Regions from separate parts of the Micromonospora sp. CNZ280 genome, predicted to be linked through region 2. Evidence: predicted binding sites of a transcription regulator. Region 2 holds the regulator's gene; the other holds the start of a gene.
What was found. Region 2 encodes HspR, which represses chaperone genes until heat shock. Its sites were predicted from a motif close to TTGAGTNNNNNNNACTCAA; they were not measured.
Positions count from the first base shown of each region.

Region 1: the regulator HspR is predicted to act here: its motif matches at 6,871-6,889, upstream of lon (endopeptidase La).

Region 1 covers NZ_JAAOYP010000004.1:168,625-177,973, reverse strand. Annotated here, with positions in the region: gene FHX32_RS27970 (CBS domain-containing protein) at 146-841, shown strand; gene FHX32_RS27965 (TerC family protein) at 1,008-1,958, shown strand; gene FHX32_RS27960 (helical backbone metal receptor) at 1,992-2,720, opposite strand; gene FHX32_RS27955 (GNAT family N-acetyltransferase) at 2,767-3,360, opposite strand; gene FHX32_RS27950 (PDDEXK family nuclease) at 3,589-4,458, shown strand; gene FHX32_RS27945 (hypothetical protein) at 4,773-6,029, shown strand; gene FHX32_RS27940 (histone-like nucleoid-structuring protein Lsr2) at 6,173-6,517, opposite strand; gene lon (endopeptidase La) at 6,913-9,249, shown strand; gene FHX32_RS27930 (SgcJ/EcaC family oxidoreductase) at 9,317-9,349, opposite strand, start outside.
Region 2 covers NZ_JAAOYP010000001.1:2,134,870-2,144,218, reverse strand. Annotated here, with positions in the region: gene FHX32_RS10190 (cation:proton antiporter) at 1-1,032, shown strand, start outside; gene FHX32_RS10185 (hypothetical protein) at 1,211-1,642, shown strand; gene FHX32_RS10180 (hypothetical protein) at 1,990-2,172, opposite strand; gene FHX32_RS10175 (heat shock protein transcriptional repressor HspR) at 2,315-2,755, opposite strand; gene dnaJ (molecular chaperone DnaJ) at 2,788-3,969, opposite strand; gene grpE (nucleotide exchange factor GrpE) at 4,056-4,817, opposite strand; gene dnaK (molecular chaperone DnaK) at 4,866-6,728, opposite strand; gene FHX32_RS10155 (ABC transporter) at 6,950-8,791, shown strand; gene FHX32_RS10150 (GTPase) at 8,865-9,349, shown strand, end outside.

The DNA.
Region 1 (9,349 bases), on a different contig from region 2:
GGGTCAGGGCCGACCGGGCCCGAACCGACCGGGACTTTGGACCCCGGGCGCACCGGTCCGGTCGGCCGGTCGGCACCGGTCGCGCGACCCTGACCCGGCCCCGGCGGCGGCCGTAGCGTCGCAGGTGACAGCGGAGGAGGTCGTGATGAGGACATGGCAGGTGGGCGACGTGATGACCCGGGACGTCGCGACGGTGGACGAGGAAACCCCGTACCGGGCGATCGTCGACGTGCTGGTCCGGCGCGGCATCAGCGCCGTGCCGGTGGTGGACCGCTTCCGCCGGGTGCTCGGCGTGGTGTCCGCGGCGGATCTGCTGCACAAGATCGAACGCGCCGGGCACCCGGACGAGCGGCGGGTCTTCGCCGGCCGGCGCCGGCGCAGCGCGCGGGAGAAGGCCGACGCCCTGCTCGCTCGGGACCTGATGACCGCGCCACCGGTGACCACGTACCCGGGCGCCAGCCTGCCCGCCGCCGCCCGGTTGATGGACCGCGAGCAGGTCAAGCGGCTGCCGGTGCTGGACGACCTGGGCCGGCTGGCCGGCATCGTCACCCGGGGCGACCTGCTGCGGGTGCACCTGCGCACCGACGCCGAGATCCGTGAGGACGTCGTCCAGGAGGTGCTGCGTCGGGTGCTCGCGATCCGGGACGGCCTGGTCACCGTGCGGGTCCGTGACGGCGAGGTGACCCTGGACGGCCGGCTCGACCGGCGTACCGCCGTCGAGCTGGCCGGGCGGCTGGCCGGCCAGGTCAGCGGCGTGGTGCGGGTGACGAACACGATCGCGTACGACGTGGACGACCACGCCCTGGTCGAGGTGGACGGCCAGGTCACCCCCGTGGCCTGACCGCGTACCCCACGGGCCCCGCCCCCGCCGGGCGGGGCCCGCGGACTTCGCCGGACCACCGTCGGACGTCCGGACGCTCGCCTAGGCTCGGTACGACGCGTCTCCGGTGCCGCCGCCGCGCGTCACGCGTGCACAGAGCCGCCGGCACGGATGCGGAGGGCGCCGGGTGGACGAGGCGACGTTCACGGCACCGCTGTGGGCCTGGGCGGCGGTCGCCGGCGTGCTCGCCGCGATGCTCGCGGTGGACATGTTCTCCCACCGCGGCGACCACGTCATCGAGCTGCGCGAGGCGCTGGCCTGGAGCGCGGTCTGGATCACCGCCGGGCTCGCCTTCGGCCTGCTGGTCTGGCTCTGGCGCGGCGGCGAGCCGGCGCTGGCCTACTACTCCGGCTACCTGTTGGAGAAGGCGCTGTCGGTGGACAACGTCTTCGTCTTCGCGCTGCTCTTCGGCTACTTCCGGGTGCCACCCGGCTACCAGCACAAGGCGCTGTTCTGGGGCGTGATCGGGGCGCTCGGCTTCCGGCTGGTCTTCATCTTCGCCGGCGCGGAACTGCTGCACCGGCTGGCCTGGGTCGGGTTCATCCTGGGCGCCTTCCTGATCTGGACCGGCTGGCGGCTCGCGGTGCGCGGCGAGCCGGACGTCGACCCGGACCACAACCTCGCGGTGCGCGTCTTCCGCCGGCTGGTGCCGACCGAGGCCAGCTTCCACGGCAACCGGTTCTTCGTGCGGGTACGCGGCCGTCGGCACGCCACCCTGCTGCTGGTGGCGCTGGTCGCCATCGAGGCCACCGATGTGATCTTCGCGATCGACTCGGTGGCGGCGATCCTGGCCATCACCACCAACACCTTCGTGGTCTGGACGGCCACCGCCTTCGCGGTGCTCGGTCTGCGCAGCCTCTACTTCTGCCTGGCCGGCCTGCTGCGTCACTTCGGCTGCCTGCGGTACGGGCTGGCCGTGCTGCTGGCCTTCGCCGGGCTGAAGCTGCTGCTGTCCGAGACCCCGGTCGGGAAGCTGCCGGTCTGGATCACCCTGGCAGTGGTGGTGCTGACCCTCTCGGTCGCCATCGGCTGGAGCATCGTCGCCGCCCGGCGTGAGCGCCGCACGGCGGGCGGCTGAGGGTCGACGTCAGCGGGAGGCTGAGGCGCCCGGTCAACCGGCCGGGTGCACCACCGGTCGGGCCAGCTGGGCGGCCAGCACCGCCGGCGCCTCGGCCAGCGACGGGCCGTACCAGGTCAGGTGCCGTCCGGAGAGCAGGGCACAGGGGATGCCCGGGAACGCCTCCGGCCCGTCCCGCTCGGTGAACCGGTACGGCTCGTCCGGCAGCACCACCAGGTCGAGCGGGTGCGCGCGCAGCTCGTCGAGGCCGGGCCGGGGATAGCGCTCGGCGTGGTTTGCGTAGACGTTGCGTACGCCGAGCCGGCGCAGCACGTCGCCGGCGAAGGTGTCGGCGCCGAGCACCACCCACGGCTTCCGCCAGACCGGCACCACTGCCCGGCGGGCCGGGACCGCGGGCAGGTCCGCCCAGGCCTGGCGGGCGGCGAGCAGCCAGTCCGGCTCGGCCGGGGCACCCAGCTCGGCCAGCAGCTCGGCCAGTTCGGCCAGCGCCCCGTCCACCGTACGCGGGTAGGTGATCCGCACCGGCACCCCGGCCGCGGCCAGCGGGTCCGCGTCGGCGCGACGGTTCTCCTCGACGTTGAGCAGCACCACGTCCGGCCGCAGGGCGAGCACCCGGTCCAGGTCCGGGTACTTGCTGCCGCCGACCCGGGCCACGTCCAGCCCGGCCGGGTGGGTGCACCAGTCGGTGGCGCCGACCAGCAGCCCGGGCAGGGTGCGGGCCACCGCCTCGGTCAGCGACGGCACCAGCGACACCACCCGCATCCCGAACCCCCTCCTGCCCGGAGGCCCTACGCCCGCCCGCCGTCGATCATGCCGGGTACCCGGAGGCGGCGTTCCGGTCGGCTCGGTCGCGGAGCCACTGGTCGCGGGTCAGGGCGTACTCGACCTCGCCGTGCTCGGAGCCGGGAATCGCCTCCGGCCAGTCGCCGTGGTACGTGCGCACGTGCCGCAGGCCGACCTTCTCCATCACCCGGCGCGAGGCCGCGTTGACCGCCATGGTGTTCGCGGTGACCCGCTGCACGCCCAGCTCGGTGAAGCCCTTCTCCATCAGGGCCTGGCAGCCCTCGGTGGCCCGGCCACCACCCCACGCCGAGCGGCGCAGCCGGTAGCCGAGCTCCACCTCGCGGACCTCGCCGTCCCGGGTCGGGCGGAACTCGAACCAGCCGAGGAACTCGCCGCCGGCCCGGTCAACGGCCGCCCAGAAGCCGAGGCCCGGCGGCCGCCGGTAGAGCGCGAGGATCGCGGGCAGGGTCCGGTCGCGGACCACCTCCGGCGGGGTGGGGCGGCCGCCGGTCAGGTAGCGCATCACCTCGGCGTCGCTGTCCAACTCGATTAGCAGGTCCGCGTCGGCCTCGGTGAACTCGAGCAGCACCAGCCGCTCAGTGGCGAGGAATACGGTCACCGGCCCATCCCAGCCCGGCCACCCCGCGCCGCTCAACCGGTTTTGCCCGACGGCCCGCAGTGCCGTCACCGGTCGTTGACCGGCCGGTGCGCAGGCGCCCACCGTGATCGTCCTGGTCGACGGATGTGCCGCGCCCGGCTCGGGCGGAGTCGGCCGCACCGACGACGCGACGACCATGATCGACGGCCTAGACTCGGGCCGGCCCACGGACGACGGATGGATCAGGCGATGACGAGCACCGGCAGTGACCACACCTCCTGGCTGCGCCCGATCCCGACCGACGACGGCCGCGCCCCGGTGCTGGCCCGGGCCGGGCAGGTCGTGTACGCCGACCGCCGGATGGGCGACCTGGTGCAGCGCCGCCCGCCGGGCATCACCGGCAACCAGTGGAGCACCGCCATCCGGGAGGGCGTCGACTTCGTGGTGTGCGCCGGCGACAGCGGCCGACCGCTGTTCGCCGTCGAGATCGGCCCTCCCGCGCCGGCCGGCTCCGCGGCCCAGCGCACCGAGCGGATGAAGAACGCGGTCGGCGCGGCCGTCGGCCTGGAGGTGCTGCGGATCGAGTCGCCGACGCTGCGGGCCGCCGACCACGGCCGGCGGATCGTGGCGTACGTGATCGACGCGCGCGGGTACGCCGAGGGGGGCCTGCCGGGGGAGACGGCGGTGGGCTTCCGGGACATCCTCGGCCGGCTGCCCGACGGGCGTACCGGGCACGTCAACGACCTCGGCGCGCTGGCCCGGGCGGCGGCCGTGGAGGCGTACGTGGCGCGCCGGCTGGCCGACCCGATCGTGCGCGGGCTGCACGTGACCTGGAAGGACGGGCCGGCCGAGGGCTGGAGTTGGGTCGAGGTGCGCCCCGGCGCCTGCCTGGTGGAGCGGGTGTCGGTCTGGGAGCACCGGTTCTCCTGCGGCGTGGACGCCGCCCGGCTCGCCGAGGACCTGGCGGCGGTCGCCGTCGGTGAGCGGTTGGCCGGGCTGGACGGCGACGCGCCGGCGCTGGTCTCCCGGGACGACCTGCGCGCCGAGATCCGCGGCCTGCGGGCGCGACGCGACGAACTGGAGAACGGCTTCGCCTTCGACCACCTCTGCGTGGACTGATTTCCTCCGTCCACCCGGGCGCGCCCGGGTGCGTTCCGGCACCGACCGTATCTCCGGTGCGGCCGTCCCGACCGGCCGCGAATTTTTGTCCGATCCGCATTGAACCGTGGCGGCCGCCGCTTCGTACTCCTGCGGGAATGGACAGGATCTCCCCATCCGCGTCACCGGCGCGGGAGACGGTGCGGAAAGGGCATCGTCGGTCGTCGACATGCCACCGGTCCGCCCGGACGGTTTCCGTCGGGGCGTGCCACCTCAATTCCGTCGGTCCGCCGAGGTCACGAATCAAGTACCGGATCGAGAAGGAGTGCAATTCGATGCGCAGGTCCACACGGGCGCGCCGGTCATCCGGTAACGCGCGGAGCAAGCGGCTGTTGGCCGTCGTCGGCACGCTCGCGGTCTTCGGTGGCGTCGTCGCCGTCACCCAGATCTCGTCGGCCGAGGACCGGCGGTCGAACCGGACCCGGCCGGCGGCCGCGGCCTGCGTGGCGCCCAGCCCCGGGGCAACCGCGCCGAGCGGGCGGGACGGCACCACCCGTACCTGGCAGAACGGCCGGTGGGTGCGCAACCACTGGGGCGACGGCCAGCAGACGCTCGAGGAGTGCCAGGAGGTCCGCGACGGCGAGGCGCCCAACGGCGGCTCCGCGATCGCGTGTCCGGACGTGGCCGGGCAGCTGCCGGAGGTGCCCCGCCGGGCCCGGGCCGAGGTGGATCGCAACCTGAGCCTGCTGCAGACCCAGATCGCCGAGGCCGACCGCCGGCTCGCCGCCGAGGGCGACCGGGGCGAGGCGTTCATCCGCAACGCGATCCTGCAGCCGCTGGCCGGCAAGCGGCGGGCGACGTTGGACCGGATCACCACGGCGATCGACCGGTTCGGCCCGCGCCCGCAGGGGCTGCGCCAGCTCGCCGAGTGCCAGGTGCAGCCGACCGGCAACGGCGGCGGCAACACCGGCGGTGGCGACAACGGCGGCGGTAACAACAACGGCGGCGGCAACAACGGCGGTGGCGACAACGGTGGTCCGGGTGCCGGGCTCGGCGTGCTGGCGAACGACTGCGACGAGAGCCAGTTGCAGCCGCACGACGGATTCCAGAACGGCAACCGCTGCGTGAGCACCGCGTTCGGCGAGGTCGGCGCCGCGGCGAACAACCCGTCGCTGCTGATCACCGACTTCCCCGAGCAGGTGGGCGCCAACCAGCCGTTCACCCTCCGGGTCTCCACCCGGAACCTGGTCCGGGACCGCTTCCTCGCCGCCGGCCAGGGCGGCTACTACGTGGAGAGCTCGCTGCTCAACGAGCAGGGGCTGGTCCGGGGCCACTTCCACACCGCCTGCCGGATGCTGGACAGCCTCGACCAGCCGCCGGCGCCCCAGGAGGTGCCCGCGTTCTTCGTCGCCACCGAGGACAGCCGCGGCGGCGCCGAGCCGGACGAGGTCACCATCCAGATCCCGGGGCTGCCCGAGTCCGGCACCGCGCAGTGCGCGGTCTGGGCCGGTGACGGGTCGCACCGGATCCCGATGATGGAGCGGGCCAACCAGACTCCGGCCTTCGACGCGGTACGCATCGAGGTCAACTGACCGAGCGCCGGCCGGGGCGGTGCGGGGCGTACGCCTCCGCACCGCCCCGACGCGGCACCGGGCGACCCTGGCCCGGACAGCGAGCGGCGGGGCCGGACCGTGCGCCGGCCCGACCCCGCCCGCGGGACCGCGTCCCGCCGTGCTCAGCGGTTCTTGTACGCCTCGACGACCTCGACCGGGATCCGGCCCCGCTCGGAAATCTGGAAACCGTTCTTGGCGGCCCATTCCCGGATGGCGCGATTCTGCTCGCGATCCATTCCCGCGCCGGTTCCGCTCGCCCGGCGGGGTGCCCGTCCGGTCTCGGCGGTGCCCCGGCCGATCCGTCGGCCGGCGCTCAGGTACGGGTCCAGCGCCTTGCGGAGGACTCCCGCGTTCTCGTCGGAGAGGTCGATGGTGTACGCCACGCCGTCGAGACCGAACTCGACCGTCCGGTCGGCCTTTCCGCCGTCGAGATCGTCGGTCAGCACCGTGATTACTTTTCTTGCCATCGCCGAATACTCCCTGTGTGCGGCGGGGTGTGGTCAAAGTTTGACCCATCCCGCGGCGCACCCGCAACAATTCCGCTGTTTTCATTTCGGCGGGTCGTTTCACTGTGCAAATCGCGGCGACCGGGAAAGCGGTTGGCTCACCGGCCGAGCAGGCCGGCGTGCCCGGCCTCCGCCGGCTGGACACCCGGAGTTCGCGCAGCAGCGCCGCCGCCATCCGCATGACCGTCCGTACCGAGATGTGCGGCTGCTTGGCGATCTCCAGCGTGCTCCGGCCGGTGACGATCGCCTGCGGCACGTCCGGCGGCCGGGAGTGGTCTGGGTCACACGGCGGAACAAGGGGAACGCTTTGTTACTTGAGCGAGACAGGCTCAAGACAACGCGATAGCAGGTGTTCGATGGCAACTCTTCCGGTACTTCCCCTGACCGACGCCGTGCTGCTGCCCGGCATGGTCATCCCGGTGACCCTCGACCCGACCACCCAGGCCGCGGTCGACGCGGCCCGCGCCACCGGCGACCGCAAGCTGCTGGCCGTGCCGCGCCTCGACGGCGAGTACGGCCCGGTCGGCGCGGTGGCCACCATCGAGAAGGTCGGCCGGCTGCCCAGCGGCGAGCCCGCCGCCGTCATCCGCGGCCTGTCCCGGGCGCGGATCGGCTCGGGCGTGCCCGGGCCCGGCGCCGCCCTCTGGGTCGAGGCGACCGAACTGTCCGAACCCGCTCCCGCCGGTCGGGCCCGGGAACTCGCCCGCGAGTACCGCGCCCTGATGACCTCGGTGCTCCAGCAGCGGGGCGCCTGGCAGGTCATCGACGCGATGGAGCGGATGACCGACCTCTCCGAGCTGGCCGACTCCGCCGGGTACGCGCCCTGGCTGAGCCTGGACCAGAAGAGCGAGCTGCTCGCCGCGCCGGACGTCACCGCCCGGCTGGAGCTGCTGGTCGGCTGGGTGAAGGAGCACCTGGCCGAGCAGGAGGTCACCGAGCAGATCAACAACGACGTCCGCGAGGGGCTGGAGAAGTCGCAGCGGGAGTTCCTGCTGCGCCAGCAGCTCGCCGCGATCCGCAAGGAGCTCGGTGAGGACGAGCCCGACGGCTCGGCCGACTACCGGGCCCGGGTCGAGGCCGCCGACCTGCCGGAGAAGGTCCGCGAGGCGGCGCTGCGCGAGGTCGGCAAGCTGGAGCGGGCCAGCGACGCCTCCCCGGAGGCGGGCTGGATCCGGACCTGGCTGGACACCGTCCTGGAGATGCCGTGGAACACGCGTACCCAGGACAACACCGACCTGGCGGCGGCCCGCGCGGTGCTCGACGCCGACCACGCCGGCCTGCCCGACGTGAAGGACCGCATCCTGGAGTACCTCGCGGTGCGCAACCGCCGCGCCGAGCGCAACCTCGGCGTGGTCGGCGGGCGCGGCTCCGGCGCGGTGCTCGCCCTCGCCGGCCCGCCCGGCGTCGGCAAGACCAGCCTCGGCGAGTCCGTCGCCCGGGCGCTGGGCCGCAACTTCGTCCGGGTCAGCCTGGGCGGCGTGCGGGACGAGGCGGAGATCCGCGGTCACCGGCGCACCTACGTCGGCGCGCTGCCCGGCCGGATCGTCCGCGCGCTGCGCGAGGCCGGCTCGATGAACCCGGTGGTGCTCCTCGACGAGGTGGACAAGCTGGCCGCCGGTTACTCCGGCGACCCGGCCGCCGCGCTGCTGGAGGTGCTCGACCCGGCGCAGAACCACACCTTCCGGGACCACTACCTGGAGGTCGACCTCGACCTGTCCGACGTGCTCTTCCTGGCCACCGCGAACGTGGTGGAGGCCATCCCCGGCCCGCTGCTGGACCGGATGGAGCTGGTCACCCTGGACGGGTACACCGAGGACGAGAAGGTCGCCATCGCCCGCGACCACCTGCTGCCCCGCCAGCGGGAGCGGGCTGGGCTGACCGCCGACGAGGTGACCGTGGCCGACGAGGCGCTGGCCCGGATCGCGGGGGAGTACACCCGGGAGGCCGGCGTCCGGCAGCTGGAGCGGGCCCTGGCCAAAATCCTGCGCAAGGTGACGGTAGCGCTGGCCGACGACCCGTCCCCGGTCGAGGTGGACACCGACAACCTGGCCCGCTACCTGGGTCGGCCCAAGTTCACGCCGGAGTCGGCGGAGCGGACGGCCGTGCCCGGCGTGGCGACCGGCCTGGCGGTGACCGGCGCCGGTGGGGACGTGCTCTTCATCGAGGCGACCAGCATGGAGGGCGAGCCGGGGCTTACCCTGACCGGCCAGCTCGGCGACGTGATGAAGGAGTCCGCGCACATCGCGCTGTCGTACCTGCGGTCGAACGGGCGACGCTTCGGCATCGACCCGAACGCCCTGGCCGGACGTCGGATCCACGTCCACTTCCCGGCGGGCGCGGTGCCCAAGGACGGCCCCAGCGCCGGCATAACCATGGTGACCGCGCTGGCCTCCCTGGTGACCGGGCGACCGGTGCGGCCCGAGTTCGGGATGACCGGCGAGGTGACCCTCTCCGGCCGGGTGCTGCCGATCGGCGGGGTGAAGCAGAAGCTGCTCGCCGCGCACCGGGCCGGCCTGACCGAGGTGATCATCCCGAAGCGCAACGAGCCGGACCTGGACGACCTGCCGACCGAGGTTCGCGAGGCGCTGACCATCCACACCCTGGCCGACGTGGCCGACGTGCTCGCCCTGGCGCTGCGCCCGGCCGAGCTCGACGCGGAGTCCCTGGACGGACCGGCGCTCGCCGCCGCCTGACAGGGGACCGGCCCGATCGGGGGCGCGGGCGGTTCGCCCGCGCCCCCGATCCGTCCGTCGGGGCCGGTCAGGCCACCGGCCGGCCGAGCCCGAGCGTGCG
Region 2 (9,349 bases):
GCCGTCGGCGCCGAGATCGGCGTGATCCTGCTGCTGGTGATGCTCGGCTTGGAATACTCGGCGAACGAACTCGTCGGCAACCTGCGTTCCGCGGCACCGGCCGGCCTGATCGACGGGGTGCTCAACGCGTTGCCCGGCGCGGCGTTCGCGCTGCTGCTCGGCTGGGACTGGGTGGCCGCGCTGGTGCTCGCCGGCATCACCTGGGTCTCCTCGTCCGGCGTGATCGCGAAGGTCCTCGGCGACCTGGGCCGGCTCGGTAACCGGGAGACCCCGGTGATCCTGTCGGTCCTGGTGATCGAGGACCTGGCCATGGCGCTCTACCTGCCACTGGTCACCGCCGTGCTGGCCGGCACCGGCCTGCTCGGCGGCGGCATCACGCTCGCCGTCGCGGTGGGCACCGTGCTGCTGGTGCTGGTGCTCGCCATCCGCTACGGCAACGCCATCTCCGCCTTCATGTCGGCCAAGGACCCGGAGGCGCTGCTGCTCGGCGTGCTCGGCATGACGCTGCTGGTGGCCGGTGTGGCGGCCAAGCTCCAGGTCTCCGCGGCGGTCGGCGCGTTCCTGGTCGGCATCGCCCTCTCGGGGCCGGTGGCGCACCACGCGACCGAGCTGCTCACCCCGCTGCGGGACCTCTTCGCCGCGGTGTTCTTCGTCTTCTTCGGGCTGGTCACCGACCCGCGGGACATCCCGCCGGTGCTGCTGCCGGCGCTCGGGCTGGCCATCGTCACCATGGCGACGAAGACGCTCACCGGCTACCTGGCCGCGCGCCGGGTCGGCATCGCCGAACCCGGTCGTTGGCGGGCCGGCCTGGCCCTGGTGCCGCGCGGTGAGTTCTCCATCGTCATCGCCGGGCTCGCGGTGGCCGCCGGCAGCGTCGAGCCGAAGCTGGCGGCGCTCGCCACGGCGTACGTCCTGATCACGGTGGTGACCGGGCCGATGCTGGCCCGGCTGCCCGATTTCGCGTGGTTCAAGCGCTGGGTGCGCCAGCGCGGCGCGGCGCAGCGGGCCCAGCCGGCACCCGTGCCGGACTGACCTGCGCATTGCCCCCGGACGGCCGGGTCGACCGTACGGTCGGCCCGGCCGGGCCAACGGTTGCCGAATTGCTGCCGCCAGGGTCTACCGCCGGTCACCGGTGGCGCGTTACCGTGTCGCCCCAGCAGCCAGGGTTCGTGGGAGCGTGCTCCCGCGGGCGAGAGCGGAAGGTTGGCCGGTGAGCGTGCAGGAGTCGACGTTCCACGGGTTCGCGAACCCGGTCGACCCGTCCCCGGCGGAGCTGCGGGCGTGGGCCTACCATCCCGACTCCGTGCCGTTGTCCTCCATGCCCCCCGACTGGGATCTGCTGGTCTCCGGCGACCGGCTGGTGATGACCCTGTTCGACCTGGCCATGGACCCGGCCTGCCCGGCGCGGCGGTTCGCGCTGCACTGCCTCTACATCTACGCCGCCGACGGCATCCGGACGAACTTCCGGGCCCACCCGAAGCGGCGCTTCCGCAAGCTGGTCGAGCAGGCCGAGCGGGACGGCGACGAGCTGATGCGCACCTGGGCGCACAACAGCCGGGTGCTGCTGGCCCGGCCGGATCTATTCGTCTACCGCGACTGGTGCGAGGGCGGCCTGGTCCGGGAGAACCGCCGCATCGGCTGAGGTGGCGCCGCCCCTCGCTGATCGACTCCGGATGCGGGATGTCGCGCCAACCCGCGCGGTCGACACCCCGGTTCGCCGCACACCGAGTTGATCTCAACCAGGCCAGACGGCGAACGGGCCAGGACCCCCGCCCCGGGGATCACGGCGTCCCGGCCCGCAGGTCGTGAACGGCGAACGGGCCAGGACCCCCGCCCCGGGGATCACGGCGTCCCGGCCCGCAGGTCGTGAACGGCGAACGGGCCGGGACCCCCGCCCCGGGGATCACGGCGTCCCGGCCCGCAGGTCGTGAACGGCGAACGGGCCGGGACCCCCCGTGGGTCCCGGCCCGCACGTCGGCGTACCGGTCGTCAGCGAACCGGCCCGCCCTGTTCCCGGCGGCGGGTGTCGGACCGCCCCTTGTCGACGCCGTGGTCGACCTGGTCGGCGAACCGGCCGTCGAGGATCTCGTCGAACTTCTCCCGGACCGTCTCGGCCACCTTGTCGAGTCGCTGCTCCGCCTGCTCCGCCACCTTCTTCGCTGGCTCCGCCACCTGCTCCCCCTCACCGGGTCGGAAGGTTAGGTCCGGATTAAGCGGATAGGACCTATTGGCACCATAACTAAGCCGGCCCGGCCCGCGCCGAGATTCCGGCGAGCGGACCGGGCCGGCAGAGCGGTCCCCGGGTCGGCGGTGGTCAGCGGTCGGGCCCCCGGCGGGGTCGCCAGACCACCAGGGCGGTGGTGGTGCGGTTGGTGGGCACGAGGTCTCGGCCCGGAAAGCGGGCCAGCGACTCCAGCTCGGCGATCCGGCGGTACGCGGCGTCGAGCTCCGCCTCCAGCTGGGCCGCCCGCTGCTGGGCCTGCTCCAGCAGCCGCTCCAGGCCGATGATCCGCTTGACCCCGGCCAGGTTGATGCCGTCGTCCTGGCTGAGCCGCTGCACCTCGCGCAGCAGCACCACGTCCCGGACGCTGTACCGGCGCCCGCCGCCGGCCGCCCGGCCGGCCTGCACCAGGCCCAACCGGTCGTACTGGCGCAGCGTCTGCGGGTGCATCCCCGCCATCCGCGCGGCCACCGAGATCATCAGCACCTTGGCCTCGTAGGCAGGGTCGTCCGAGCCGACGAACTCGCCCGACATGCCACTCACCTCCGCGTGCACTCCACCACCGGTCAACTGAACCGACGCACCCGCGCGTCGAGATGTTCCCGGGCGGCCGGCGGGGTCTGCGCGGCGAAGGACTCCAGCGCCGCCCGCGCCTCGTCGGACACTCCGGCGGGCACCACCACGTCGAGCGTCACCAGCAGGTCACCCGCCCGCCCGTCGCGGCGTACCACCCCCTTGCCCCGCGCCCGCAGGATCCGGCCGCTGGGCGTGCCCGGCGGCACCCGCAGGGTCACCGCGCCGTCGAGCGTGGGTACCCGCAGATCGGTGCCGAGCACCGCCTCGGCGAACGTGATCGGCACGGTCAGCGTGAGGTCGTCGCCGGTACGCCCGAACAGCTCGTCCGGGCGGACCTTCACGTGGACGAACAGGTCGCCGGCCGGGCCACCCCGCTCGCCGGGCTCACCCCGCCCCGCCAGCCGGATCCGCTGGCCGTCGGCCACCCCCGCCGGGAACCGGACGTTGAGCGTGCGGGTCTTGGTGACCCCGCCGGTGCCCTGGCACTCCGGGCACTTCTCCTCCACGATCGTGCCCACGCCCTGGCAGTTGCGGCACGGCTCGGAGAAGCTGAACGACCCCTGGTTGCGGGTGGTCACGCCGGCGCCGTGGCACACCGGGCAGGTGCGCGGCTGGGTGCCGGGCTTGGCCCCGCTGCCGTGGCAGGTGTCGCAGACCCCGGGCGCGCGCAGCGTCAGCGGCAGCGTCACCCCGCGTACGGCGTCGCCGAAGTCGAGCGCCACCTCGGCCTCGACGTCCCGCCCCCGGGCCGGCCCGCGGGGTGCCGCCCCGCCCCCGCCGCCACCCGAGAAGATCGAACTGAACAGATCCTGGAAGCCGGCGCCGCCGAAGCGCCGGTCACCCCCGCCGGCCGCGCCGCCGAACAGGTCGGAGACGTCGAACGGCATCCCGCCCGGCTGGCCGGCGCCGCGGGCGCCGCGCCGGAACGCGCCCGAGCCGAACAGCGAGCGCATCTCGTCGTACTCCCGGCGCTTGGCCTCGTCGCCGAGCACCGCGTACGCCTCGGAGACGGCCTTGAACCGCTCCTCCGCCTTCGGGTCACCCGGGTTGTGGTCCGGGTGCGACTCCCGGGCCAGCTTCCGGTACGCCTTCTTGATCTCGTCTGCGGAGGCGGCCTTCGCCACGCCCAGTTCGGCGTAGTAGTCCTTCTCGATCCAGTCCTTGGAACTCACCGGTCCACCCCCTCCCGGCCCACCTGGCCCGGACGCCCCGCCCGTCGTACGTCGGCGGGCGGGGCGGTCCGGTCACTCATTCGCATCTATTCCGGGTCGGCGACGCCGACCAGCGCCGGCCGCAGCAGCCGCTCGCCGATCTGGTAGCCGCGTCGCATGATCTGCACACAGGTCGGCTCGGTGACGTCGGCCGAGGTCTGGTGCGCCACCGCCTCGTGCCGGGTCGGGTCGAACGGGTCGCCCTGCTCGCCGAACGCGGTCAGCCCGAACTTGCCGAGCGCCGTGGTGAGCTGCTCGGCCACCGAGCCGAACGGCCCGACCAGGTCGCCGTGCTCGCGGGCCCGGTCCAGGTCGTCGAGGATCGGCAGCAGCGCGGCGAGCACCGCCCCGGTGGCCTGCTCGGTGACCAGGCCCCGGTCGCGGTCCACCCGCTTGCGGTAGTTGGCGTACTCCGCCGACACCCGCTGCAGGTCCCGGGTCCGCTCGTCCAGCTCGGCGCGGAGCGCCTCCAGTTCGGCCGCGAGCGGCGTACCGGTGCCGGCGCCGCCCTCCGCCGGCTCGGCCGGCGCGTCCACCACCGGCGGACCGCCCGGCGCCGAGCCCTCGGCGGGCGTGGCCTCGACCTCGATCTCGTCGACGACGACCTCGGCCTCCTCGACCAGCCCCTCGGCCGGGACGTCCGTCCCGGCGTCGGCGGCGGCCGCGTCCGGCTCGACCGTCTCGCTGATCTTGCGGTTGTTGCGGATGACGACCCGCGGCTTCTCGCCGGCGGCCTGCTCGGCGGGCGCGGAGCCACCCGGCGCCGACCCGGTGGCGCCCGGGTCGGCGGCTCGTGGCTTCTCCGTCATACGGCTACCTCATCCCTGTGCGTGGAGTTCGACTGGCGAGGGGCAAGGTCACTTCTTGTCCTCGTCCACGATCTCCGCGTCGACCACGTCGTCGGCGCCACCGGCCTGCGCACCGCCGGTCGCCCCGGCGCCGGCACCGGCTCCGGCACCCTCGGCACCCGGCTGCGGCTGCTCGGCCTGCTGGGCGTAGAGCAGCGAACCGGCCTGCTGGGAGACCTGGGCCAGCTTCTCGTGCGCCGACTTGATCTTCTCGATGTCGCTGCCGCCGAGCGCGCCGCGCAGCTCGCCGAGGGCCTCGTTGAGCTGGTCCTTGTTCTCGGCGGGGAGCTTGTCGCCGTTCTCCGCCAGGAACTTCTCGGTCTGCCACTGGAGCGCCTCGGCCACGTTGCGGGTCTCGGCCTCCTCGCGGCGGCGCTTGTCCTCCTCCGCGTGCTCCTCGGCGTCCCGGCGCATCCGCTCGATGTCGTCCTTCGGCAGCGAGGAGCCGCCGGTGATCGTCATCTTCTGCTCCTTGCCGGTGCCAAGGTCCTTGGCGTGCACGTTGACGATGCCGTTGGCGTCGATGTCGAAGGTGACCTCGATCTGCGGCACGCCGCGCGGCGCCGGCGGGAGGCCGGTCAGCTCGAAGGTGCCGAGCTTCTTGTTGTAGGCCGCGATCTCGCGCTCACCCTGGAAGACCTGGATCAGCACCGACGGCTGGTTGTCGTCCGCCGTGGTGAAGACCTCGGAGCGCTTGGTCGGGATCGTGGTGTTGCGCTCGATCAGCTTGGTGAAGATGCCGCCCTTGGTCTCGATGCCCAGGCTCAGCGGGGTCACGTCCAGCAGCAGGACGTCCTTCACCTCGCCCTTGAGCACACCGGCCTGCAGTGCGGCGCCGACGGCGACGACCTCGTCCGGGTTGACGCCCTTGTTGGGCTCCTTGCCGGTGAGCTGCTTGACCAGGTCGGTCACGGCCGGCATCCGGGTCGAACCACCGACCAGGATGACGTGGTCGACGTCCGAGATCTTGATCCCGGCGTCCTTCACGGCCTGCTCGAACGGGCCCTTGCAGCGGTCCAGCAGGTCCTGCGTCATGCGCTGGAACTCGGCGCGGCTGAGCGTCACGTCGAGGTGCAGCGGGCCGGCGGCGCCGGCCGTGATGTACGGCAGGTTGATGTTGGTGGTGGTGGCGGCGGACAGCTCGATCTTGGCCTTCTCGGCGGCTTCCCGGAGCCGCTGCAGGGCCATCTTGTCCTGCGCCAGGTCGATGCCGTGCTCGCCGCGGAAGGTCTTCACCAGGTGGTCGATGATCCGCTGGTCCCAGTCGTCGCCACCGAGGTGGTTGTCACCGCTGGTCGACTTGACCTCGATGACGCCCTCGGCCAGCTCCAGCAGCGACACGTCGAAGGTGCCGCCACCGAGGTCGAAGACCAGGACGGTCTGCTCCTTGGAGCCCTTGTCCAGCCCGTACGCCAGGGCGGCCGCGGTCGGCTCGTTGACGATCCGCAGCACGTTGAAGCCGGCGATCTCACCGGCCTCCTTGGTGGCCTGGCGCTGGCCGTCGTTGAAGTAGGCCGGAACGGTGATCACCGCGTCGGTGATCTGCTCGCCCAGGTACGCCTCCGCGTCCCGCTTGAGCTTCATCAGTGTCCGAGCCGAGATCTCCTGCGGGGTGTACTTCTTGCCGTCGATGTCGACGGACCAGTTGGTGCCGATCTCCCGCTTGACCGACCGGATCGTCCGGTCCGGGTTGGTCACCGCCTGGCGCTTGGCGACCTCACCGACGAGCACCTCGCCGTTGCGGGCGAACGCGACGATCGACGGGGTCGTCCGCGAGCCCTCCGCGTTGGCGATGACGGTGGGCTCACCGCCCTCCAGGACGCTGACGCAGGAGTTCGTCGTGCCGAGGTCGATACCGACCGCACGTGCCATCTTCGCTTCCTCGCTTCGTTACGTTGAGCAGGTGACGGGCACCGCCCGCTGAACTGTCCGGCGGGTGCCCGCTGCCGGACCCCACCACAAGTTGAGTGAACTTGACTCAATAGTGCCACGCGGCCGGCGATCGTCAAATCGAGGTTGAGTCTGGCTGACGCAAGTCCGACACAGCTACTCGTCAGTTGTCTTCCCTTGCATCGGTCGGGCACGCTTTAGCGGTGACGACGCACGGCGATCCCGCCACCCAGTCCGGCTCGCCCGCCGTCGCCGCCCGCACCGGCCCCACGGACGCCGGGGAGGACCCGCCCGCCACCACCGGTGACGACAGCCTGCCCGCGGCGCTCGCCGGCCTGCGGGCCGCGATCGGGGCGGCCCGGTTCCCGCTCGTCCTGCCCTCGGCCGCGCCCGCCCGGCGTACCGGCGCCGCCCTCACCGACCAACTGGACGACTACCTCATCCCCCGGCTCGCCCGGCTGGACGCGCCGCTGCTCGTGGTGGTCGGCGGATCCACCGGCGCGGGCAAGTCGACCCTGGTCAACAGCCTGGTGCAGGCCCGGGTGAGCGCCGCCGGCGTGCTCCGGCCGACCACCCGCTCCCCGGTGCTGGTCTGCAACCCGGCCGACGCCGCCTGGTTCCGCCAGGGCGAGCTGCTGCCCGGTCTCACCCGCACCAACGAGCCGAGCGAGGACCCGCGCACCCTGCACCTGGTCACCGCCCCCGCGCTCCCGGCCGGCCTGGCCTTCCTCGACGCGCCCGACATCGACTCGGTGGTCGACGCCAACCGGGCCCTGGCCGGCCAGTTGCTGGCCGCCGCCGACCTCTGGCTCTTCGTCACCACCGCCGCCCGCTACGCCGACGCGGTCCCCTGGGAACTGCTGCGCAGCGCCCGGTCCCGGGGCGCGGTGATCGCCATGGTGCTCGACCGGGTGCCGCCCGAGGCGACCGACGAGGTCGCCGCCCACCTGTCCGAGATGCTCGGCGCGCAGGATCTCGGCGCGGCGCCGCTCTTCGTGCTGCCGGAGACCTGGGTCGACGGCCAGGGGCTGCTGCCCGACCGGGTCACCGCGCCGCTGGCCGGCTGGTTCGCCCGGCTGGCCGCCGACGCGGACGCCCGGGCCGCCGTGGTCCGGCAGACCCTGGACGGGGCGCTCGCCTCGCTGCACCCCACCGTCGAGGGGCTCGCCGAGGCCGCCGAGGAGCAGGTGGCCGCCGCCGACGCGCTCGACGAGCGGGTCCGGGCCGCGTACCGGGGGGCACACCGAACGGTCGAGCAGGGGCTGCGCGACGGTCGGCTGCTCCGCGGCGAGGTGCTCGCCCGCTGGCAGGAGTTCGTCGGCACCGGCGAGTTCTTCCGCACCCTGGAGGCGCGGATCGGCCGGCTGCGCGACCGGGTGGTGGCCGCGGTGACCGGCCGGCCCGCCCCGGCCGCCGAGCTGCGGACGGCGATCGAGTCGCAGCTGGTCACCCTGCTGCGCGGGGTCGCCGCCGAGGCCGCCGAGAACGCGTACACCGGGTGGAGGGCACACCCGGCGGGAGCGGCGCTGCTCGAACCGGCGCTCGCGCACCCCGCCGCCGACCTGCCCGAGCGCGCCGAGCGGATGGTCCGCGACTGGCAGCGCGGGGTGCTGGAGCTGGTCCGGGCGGAGGGCGGCGACAAGCGGTTCGTGGCCCGCACGGCGGCCTACGCGGTGAACGCCACCGGGCTGGCCGTGATGATCGCGGTGTTCGCCTCGACCGCGTTCATTCCGACCGGGCTGGAGGTGGCCACCGGCGCCGGCACCACCGTCGCCGCGCAGGCCGTGCTCCAGGCGATCTTCGGCGACCAGGCCGTGCGTACGCTCGCCAACAAGGCCCGGGCCGACCTGCTGGACCGGGTGCGGGCGCTGCTGGACGACGAGGCCGCCCGCTTCCTCACCCGCACCGAGCAGGCCCGGCCGGCCGCCGACACCGCCGCCGAGCTGCGCCGGGCCGCCAGCCGGGTGGAGGTCGCCCGGCACCGGAGCGGCTTCGCCGAGGCCACCGGAGCCCCCCTCCCGGCCGGGGAGGAGAGACTCCCGTGAGCGCGAGGATCGAGCCCGCCCGCCCGGCGACCGCGAACGGAGCGGGACTCCGGTGAACAACATCGTGGGGCGGATGCGCGAGGCGTTCCGCGGTGACCAGCGGGTGGACGCGGACGACCTGGTCGCCCGGCTGGAGGCGATCCGCCGGTTCCTCGGCCTGGTCGACGGTCACCTGCCGGACGCGCAGCTGGTCGCCGCGCACACCCTGGTGGAGCGGGCCGGCACCCGGCTCTCGCTCTCCCGCGACCACACCGTGGTGGCCCTCGCCGGTGCCACCGGCAGCGGCAAGTCCAGCCTGTTCAACGCGCTGGCCCGGCTGGAGCTGTCGCCGGTCGGGGTACGCCGCCCCACCACCGGGGTCACGCACGCCTGCGTGTGGGGGCCGCTGCACGGCGGCAGCCGGCTGCTCGACTGGATCGGCGTGCTGCCCCGGCACCGGTTCGTCCGGGAGAGCGCGCTGGACGGCGACGACGAGTCGGCCCTGCACGGGCTGATCCTGCTCGACCTGCCCGACTTCGACTCCGTGCAGCGCACCCACCGGCTGGAGGTGGACCGGCT